One region of the Sinobaca sp. SA16-1 genome, then DNA from elsewhere that is predicted to be linked to it. Evidence: predicted binding sites of a transcription regulator. Region 1 holds the regulator's gene; the other holds the start of a gene.

What was found. The regulator LexA, encoded in region 1, represses DNA repair genes until DNA is damaged. The targets are predictions, from matches to a motif close to CGAACATATGTTCG.
Region 2: AC5W2J_RS12375 (type IA DNA topoisomerase) is a predicted target of LexA. The motif match lies at 2,630-2,643, and genes of this name have one in related genera.

What each region holds. Positions count from the first base shown of each region.
Region 1 covers NZ_JCAKFL010000003.1:628,294-632,583, forward strand. The annotation lists gene AC5W2J_RS11150 (hypothetical protein) at 76-246, shown strand; gene AC5W2J_RS11155 (hypothetical protein) at 278-523, opposite strand; gene AC5W2J_RS11160 (hypothetical protein) at 729-974, shown strand; gene AC5W2J_RS11165 (hypothetical protein) at 1,005-1,217, opposite strand; gene AC5W2J_RS11170 (hypothetical protein) at 1,407-1,568, opposite strand; gene lexA (transcriptional repressor LexA) at 1,697-2,326, opposite strand; gene AC5W2J_RS11180 (hypothetical protein) at 2,487-2,702, shown strand; gene AC5W2J_RS11185 (YneB family resolvase-like protein) at 2,732-3,385, shown strand; gene AC5W2J_RS11190 (DUF896 domain-containing protein) at 3,529-3,771, shown strand; gene tkt (transketolase) at 4,091-4,290, shown strand, end outside.
Region 2 covers NZ_JCAKFL010000004.1:107,032-111,321, forward strand. The annotation lists guanidine-I (ykkC/yxkD leader) riboswitch at 1-101, opposite strand, end outside; gene AC5W2J_RS12370 (hypothetical protein) at 132-365, opposite strand; gene AC5W2J_RS12375 (type IA DNA topoisomerase) at 421-2,586, opposite strand; gene AC5W2J_RS12380 (NADH:flavin oxidoreductase) at 2,760-3,869, opposite strand; gene AC5W2J_RS12385 (2OG-Fe dioxygenase family protein) at 4,119-4,290, shown strand, end outside.

The DNA.
Region 1 (4,290 bases):
ATCGGTTTAAAACCGCGAATATGAAGAAAAAATCTTTTATAATAGAAGAAGAAAACAAGAAAGCGGGGAGATAATATGACAGAAGAGTTATACCATGATCTTTTTTTAAAAGATGCGGGGTTTCTTCCAGTCGAAATAGAAAAGTTAATGTTGGAGTATGCCGAAGAATTCCAGCATGCGGAGATTCAGCAGGTTATAAAGCATACAGATGAGCATTATACCGTCGTTACAAAAGTAACAAAATAAAAAAGCTCTCAAGCGTGAGAGCTTTAGATGATTATTTTTTTTGGATTTCAACTGCTTTATGCTCAATTTCATCGTACGAGTTAGTGCCGTTAGCGTAATCTTTTACCATACTCTCAAATGACCGGAATAATCGTTCATCCGCCGGGTCCTGCAGGTTAAGGCCCAATGAATCAGCAACTTCCTTTTGGTCCCGTCGAAAAGCGTCATCGGCTTCAAACGTATTTCCTTCTTTATATTTGTCCATATGATGGTCAACAAACTTTTTAATAATATCCACATGTATCTCTCCTTTGTTTAAATGGTCTCTTTGTTCTCTTCCCGGTTCCCGGGATATCAAAACGATGAAGCAGGAAGAACCGATTTGAAGCACCTCCAGGCAGAAAGCGCACAATTTTAAGATGGAATACAAGGGACAAGGACTCTCCCTTGAAGGATACGGTATACTGTAGGATAATGGCATACGGAAAGGGGATGGAACGAATATGGTAAGTGGAAGAAATACAGAAGATATGATTATGGATTTAGCGAGTCAGCTTTCTATCGAGCAGGCAAGAAACAAAATTTTATGGGATCTTATTCTACGTCATAATGTACTTTCTCAAAAAGATGTTGATAAAGAAGTAGAAAAGCATTATGAAACCTATCGCACCACTTCTTATGAAGAATTAACCGGGTTTAACTTAAGAGAAGACACCAAGCCGGTAAAAGAACCAGAACCAGAAGAATAAAAAAAAGCGTTCCCTGCAGGGGACGCTTTTTTAATGCCTTACGACATCAAGAAATAGAAAAAAGATAGATTTTACTGCGGTAAATACGAGAAGAAAAATGAACACCAGAACCAGTATAGTAAGAGCGAGAGTCTCCTGAAAATGGAGAATATCGATCAAAATTAAGTTAGCAAGCACAGCGGAAATTACGCCGATAAATAATGTACTGTTAAATACACGTTCCATTATATTAGATGCAGCCATTTCAACATCTCCTGATTAGTATAGATTCCGCTCTTGTGAAATAGTGAGCGTTGTTTGCCTTATTCCTATTAAACCGCATTAGAGACGTGAAATCAATGTCTAAAAAGTGACAAAACAGCGAAAAAAATGACTAACTGGTGAACAATAGAAAAAAAGAAGCAAATAAAAATAGAATACCCAGTGGGCATTCTATTTTTCGTATATATCATCGGCAAGCAGCTTAATAGGACTGCCGCACTGAGGGCAATTCTGGTATTCCTGATCAATAGCAGCATCGCTTAGATCAGAAGCCGGCATCTGCACCTCTGCTTTTGTTTCTTTGCCGCATGAATGGCATTTAATATAGAGCAATGGCTTATCTCCTTTCCATGATCATAGCTGTATTTAATTATATATTTGTATACCACAACAGGTTTTTTCAAAACCTCTCAATGAAAAAACGGCTTTCTTCAATAATGAAGGAAGCCGTTTTCTATTCGTTAATGAATGGTGCGGAAAACGCCGATGACTTTACCAAGAACAGTACAGTCATCAAGAATAATAGGGTCCATGGCTGCATTTTCAGGCTGCAGGCGGATATAACCGCTCTCCCTGTAAAAACGCTTTACGGTCGCTTCGAGCTCTTCGGTCATTGCTACAATAATGTCTCCGTTGTTTGCTGTCTGCTGCTGTCTGACAATAACCAGGTCTTTATCGTAAATACCGGCTTCAATCATACTTTCCCCCTGAATAGTAAGGACAAAAACATTCTCATGTTCATTTGCCACCATACGTTCCGGAAGAGGAATGTATTCCTCTATGTTTTCGATAGCTGTAATGGGTTCACCGGCTGTAACTTTACCGAGCATCGGAACGTACACAGCAGAGCTTTCGGATATTTCAGGCGGTGCATCTTCAAAAGACAGCACCTCTATTGCTCTTGGTTTAGTAGGATCGCGTCGAATAAAACCTTTGCTTTCAAGCCTGGATAAATGTCCGTGCACGGTAGAACTGGAAGCGAGTCCCACAGCTTCTCCGATTTCCCGGACAGACGGGGGATAGCCTTTTAGACGTACTTCCCCTTTTATATAGTCAAGTATTTGTTCTTGTCGTTTTGATAATTTAGTCAAAGTCCCGGCACCTCCTGTGCGTGTAATGTTATTTTAAAAAATTGTATCATGAATAATACGAACATGCAAACATCCGTTCTAATTTTACTTGACGGGAACAGAAGTTCTTATTATACTTTTAAAAAAGGGAACACACATTCTTAAAAACGGGGGAATTACAATGATTTCAAAAATAACGAATGTAACGATGCAGGAATGGATGATATTATTACTATTTGCAGCATCAATTTTATTTCTAATTATAGCCGTCCAGATTAATGCACCAGATGCAGAAGCAGGTTTTGTTTATGAAGACGATATAACGGAGGAAGCAGAAGAGCTTCAGATCGAACAGGAATTAACCGCCTATCAATGGGTGAATTATACCCTGGACTAATGAAAGTAATCAGAAGGTGAAGTGGGACGATGGAGAAGTGCATTATCTACTGCAGGGTGAGTACCGAAAAGAAAGAACAGCAGACTTCTCTGGAGCGGCAGGTGGAGGAATTGACATCTCTTGCCAAGAGAAACAATCTGCCTATTTATAAAACAATCAAAGAAGAACAGAGCGGCTATTCTATGGAAAGAGAAGGGCTGCTGGAGATGCTTGAAGACTTTTCGTCAGGAAAGGCTTCTATTTTGTGCGTGCAGGATGATACGAGACTTGGAAGAGGCCATGCAAAAGTAGCGGTCCTTCACGCCCTCCACAAAAGTGGAGTAACAATTTATTCCGTCCGGGAAAACGGCGTGCTTGAATTATCTGAGTCAGACAGTATGCTGATTGATATACTCTCCATCGTGGAGGAGCATCAGCGCAGGCTGCATAATTTTAAGATCAAGCGCGGAATGAAGCGGGCAGTAGAAAATGGCTACCGCCCCGATAAGAATTTAAAAAACCGGGGCCAGGGAGAGCGTGTAAAAAAAGAAGTGCCGATAGAAGAGATCATCAGGCTCCGTCAGCGGGACCTTCCCTTTTATGATATTGCCGCGACCCTGCGCGGACTCGGATACGATGTATCTAAAGCCACGGTGCACCGGCGCTACCGGGAGCATATGAAAAAAGAAGATGAACAGTCGTAGTGAAGGCTGAGCGCCTTTGGTGAGGCCCTATACCTTCCTATCCCTCCAGAACAAAGATGGTTCCGTTTGCATAAAAGCGGGTATATAAGTACCATTAATATAGAAGGATATTCATGGAAACGAACATAAAAGGGGGGAATATCATGTTATCCCAAGACAAAATTGCACGCATTAATGAGCTGTCCCAGCGCGCGAAGACAACCGGCCTGACGGAGTCTGAGAGCATAGAACAGCACGAACTGAGAGAAGAATACCTGCAGAGTTTCCGTTCGTCATTTAAAGACCAGCTTCATTCGGTTAAAGTAGTGGATCCTGAAGGCGCTGACGTTACCCCCGATAAGCTGGACCGATCAAAGAAAGAACGTAAAGTGTACCGCTCCAGATAGCGTGGCACACAAATATATTCTTCATCTGGCGTAATGATATTATATTCGTATATGAGCCGCTGCCCGAAGAGCGGAATCCGGAAGACCATTTTCGTTAAAACAATAGAGGATGGTCTTTTTAACGTGGTTACAACTCCGTTAAACAAAAGGAATTAGAAACAGCGGAGATGGTAGATCCGGCCTGTCAAAAGAAAGCCGGCACGATTTAGAAAAATTCCACGTATTTCGCCGCGATTCTTGTATAATAAAAAGAAAGCGTTTATTATTTATTCATGGATGGACGTTAATTACTAAACAGAGACAAGGGGAGAATACGATTATGGCAGCGCAGACTACAGCGACGCAATTAGAAAATTTAGCTATTAATACGATTCGTACGTTATCGATCGATAGCATTGAACGGGCTAATTCCGGTCACCCGGGATTACCTATGGGAGCGGCACCAATGGCCTTTACTTTGTGGACAGAGTGCATGAATCATAATCCTGGCAACCCGGAATGGTTTAACCGCGACCGTTT
Region 2 (4,290 bases), on a different contig from region 1:
CTCCCGGGCTTTTTTCCCTCCGTGCCAGCATGCTTTATACATGCTGTGTTTTCTCTTGGACCAGTCCGGCACGACGCCGCGGAACCCTAGAAAACAATTTGATGTCAGTATAGCTTACAAATTCTTCAAAATCAAGTGTCTTTCTTTTTTCTATCATCCGGCAGACTCTCTGTATAAGCCGGCCGGTGCCTTGTATCTTCTTCGGTTACCTGGATATGATCATTGACCGTACGCTTGCGGCCCATCGTAATATCATCATAAGGAGTAAAATCATTGGAAGAGGAAGGCAGGCTTCCTTTTCGGATCGTATAAAACAGGCCGTAAATAAATGCTCCCACCAGAACAGATGCGATAACAAATCCCATGTTCATCCCTCCTCTTCCTTTTCATTTTACTATAAGCGGAAGAGGAAGCCCCGTTTCACGACTTATCTGCTTTGGAAGGAAAGACAAATTCCACCTTGCCTTCGTTCAGCTTCAGCTTCGCATCAAATGGGGCTTTCCCTTTAAATCCTTTAATCAGGTTTGTTTCCCCGGACTGGCAGAGTTTTTTAATCTGGGCCGAAGAAATCGTTTTGCGCAGCAGGGTTTTTGGAAACGTCTGCTTGCAGCCATTTGAATAATTCGTGCACCCATAAAAATTGCGCCGGTTCATAATGTAACCTTCTTTACAGGTGGGACAGAGCACAATAGGTTCGGACTTGGCTGCTTTTTTTCCTTTGCCCTCTTCTTTGTCAGCTTCCGATACGGTAAGAGCATCTACTGCCTGCGGTACTTTTTCCACCAGGTCTCTTGTGAATGCCGACGTTTGTTCGATGAACGCTTCTTTCTGCGCCTCGCCTTCTCCGATTTTCCTCAAAAACAATTCCCATTTAGCGGTCATCTCCGGCTTGGAAAGAAGTGTTCCTTCTACGGCTTCACACAACAGCTCACCTTTACGGGTTACGTGCACGATATTTTTCTGCACGCTGATATATTCCTGGCGGATCAATGTTTTAATAATACCGCTGCGGGTCGCTTCTGTGCCGAGTCCTTCTACTTCCTGGAGCGCCGTTTTGGCTTCTTCATCTTCTTCAATCCATTTTCCGCACGTCTTCATCATGTTGATCAGCTGGCCTTCTGTGTAGGGTGAAGGCGGCTTAGTCGTTCCTTCTTCAATGGAGACGGCTGCATCCACTCCCATGCCTTTCTCCAAAGGAGGAAGAACGGGAGGAGCGTTCGGATCTTTTTTGGCAGGGGCCGTTTTTGCCGAAAAGCATTCCTTCCACCCTTTGACCCGCTCTACCTTGCCTTTGCTGAAAAACAGCAGGTCTTTTACATTCGTCGTAACGGTCGTTTCATCATATTCATAGTCATGATGAAACATAGCAATCGCGCTCTGGACAATTTCCATATAGACTTTCCGCTGGTCTGCCGTCAGCTTTTGAAGAGCCGCTTCAGTCGGTATTTTTTTAGTTGGGATAATCGCATAGTGCTCTTTTACTTTACTGCCGTCTACAAACCGCCGGCCCGGATAGTCGGTCGCCGGTTCAAATACTTTTCCAGCTGTCGCCTGGTATTTGGATAAATTGCTTTTAATGTAGGCGAACTCATTGTTCGTAATATGATGGGAATCCGTCCGCGGGTAAGTGATCAGCTTTAACGGCTGATCGTAGAGAGACTGGGCAATTTCAAGCGTACGGGATGGGCTGAGCTTATATTTTTTATTCATCGTCGTCTGCAGGCTTGATAAGGAATGAAGCAGCGGCGGCTTGATTTTTTTACGGCTTACCTTCACTTCTGAGACTTCGCCCATCTCCTTTTTTCCAATATCGTGCTTTTTAAGCAGAGCTTCTGCATCTGCTGCCTTTTTGTGACGGATTTTCGCTTTGCCTTTATACGTTCCGGTTGGTGCTTTAAACGTTCCTTCTACGTCAAAATAAGGCTCCGGCTTAAACCGTTGGATTTCCATATGCCTGTCATAAATCAATTTCAGCGTTGGCGTTTGGACACGGCCGACACTGAATACGGATTTAATGCCCTTCCTTTGAAGCAGCAGCGTATAAAGGCGGCTTGCGTTCATCCCAACCATCCAATCCGATACCTGCCGCGCCTGAGCTTCCTGATAAAGAGCCATATACGCATCCCCGGCACGGAGCTGCTGGAATCCTTTAATGACTTCATTCTTTTCCAGGCTGTTAATCCACAGGCGTTTGGACGGCTTATGGGAAGCGCCTGCTTTTTCAATAATGCTGCGGGCGATATTTTCTCCTTCGCGGTCGCAGTCGGTGGCAATAATAATTTCATCCGCCGCCTGCAGAAACTTACGCACAATGTGAAACTGTTTTCTCGTTTTGGCAGCAGTCTTCCATTCAAACCGTTCTGGAATCATCGGAAGCTGTACGAGACTCCAGCGTTTCCAGGCCTGCTCATACTCCGCCGGGGATTTGAGTTCGACGAGGTGGCCTACGCCCCATGTAAGCACAGCTCCTTCAGGAAACTGCTCACATGCCCCTATATTTATATACCCTTCCCCTTTGCCGCCTTTCGGAAATGCTTCAGCATAGGCTTTGGCCTGACTCGGTTTTTCTGCTAATATTACTGGCATGAGTATGTCTACCCCTTTATGTTAAAATATCCTTGCTGGATGCGGAACAAATGTTCTTTACATTATACGACGCACAGACACGGACTGCAAAGCAGGTTTGTAAAGATATCCACTTTTCATAAGGGAAGCCCGCTGTCTCCATTACGGATACAGCGGGCTTTTTGTTTATTTTATTAATACAGTTCTTTAAGCGCGTTTTTGGAAAACGGAACAATCGCATCTGCGTTGTTTTCTTTCACTTTTTGGACCCAGGCCGGATCTGATAAAAGCGGCCGTCCAATAGCTACAAGATCAAACTCGTTTTCTTCAAGCCGTTCCACAAGCTGATCAATACTTGTCATTTCCGCCTGTGTTCTTTCTGTAAAGGCATCATTTAAGCCGATGGATCCGACTGTAATAACCGGAAGGCCTGTCAATTCTTTCGTCCAGCCGGCAAGATTTAAAGAAGAACCTTCAAATTCCGGCTCCCAGAATCTTCTTGTGGAGCAATGGTACACATCCACGCCTGCTTCGGTGAGCGGCGCCAGAAATTCACGAAGCTCGTCCGGCGTCTGTGCCAGCTTCGCTTCAAAATCCGTCATTTTCCACTGGGAAAAACGAAAGATAATAGGAAAGTCTTCTCCCACTGCTTTACGGCAGGCTTTGATTACATCTGCAGCAAAACGGGTGCGTTCTACAGTATTGCCTCCGTACTCATCCGTTCTTTTATTCGTTACGTCCCAGAAAAACTGGTCAATCAGGTAACCATGGGCTCCGTGGATTTCAATACCATCAAATCCGATATCTTTAGCCGCCTTAGCTGCTTCTGCATAAGCCTGAATAATTAGTTCCATTTCATCTTCAGAAAGCGGGTCCACGACCTTTTCTCCGTGAAGGTTTAAGCCGGAAGGTCCTACCGGCGGTACAGATTTACTGCTGTCATCCAGCGGTCTCGTCATTCCTACATGCCATAGCTGCGGCACAATTCTGCCGCCTGCTTCATGTACGGCTTCTACAACCTTTTTCCATCCGTTCAGTGCATCTTCTCCGTAAAAACGGGGAATATTTTCATTATCCAGGCTGGCTGGATGGCTGATTCCGGTTCCCTCTGTTACGATCAGTCCTACCTCGCTCTCCGCACGGCGGCGGTAATAGGATACAACATTTTCATCAGGAACGCCTCCCGGGGAAAAGTTTCTCGTCATCGGAGCCATTACGGTCCGGTTTTTCATGTGAAGATCTTTTATGCTCCAAGGCTGGAATAGAGCGTTTATTGATTTTGATTCTGTCAGTTGACTGCTCATATGAAGTGCCACGATCCTTTCTATTTAAAAATCCACGCAGGTCAAAATAACCAATCCTGCTTATGCACAGGTTGTATTGTACGCTTCTGTTTTTTAGAAGTACACCAATCTGCATGCACTGCTCCAGGCTGAGGCGTTTTTATGGTTTCTTTCTGAAAATGAAGCTTCCAGCTTATCGAAAAAGGCGAAACGTGATAGACTAAAAACCGTGATTATATCGTTAAACCAAGGTATGGAGGATGGAATATTATGAGCCGCTTAAAAGAAAATGGCTTTGAATACTATACATTAGATGAATTAAAAGCAAAAAAAAATTATACACAGGACCTGGAAGCTATCACTTCCGTTTTTGACGGACTGCCACAGGATGAATACGCTCCGCAGTTAAACCGCTTTCGCCGGTATGCCCGCGCCGTCATTA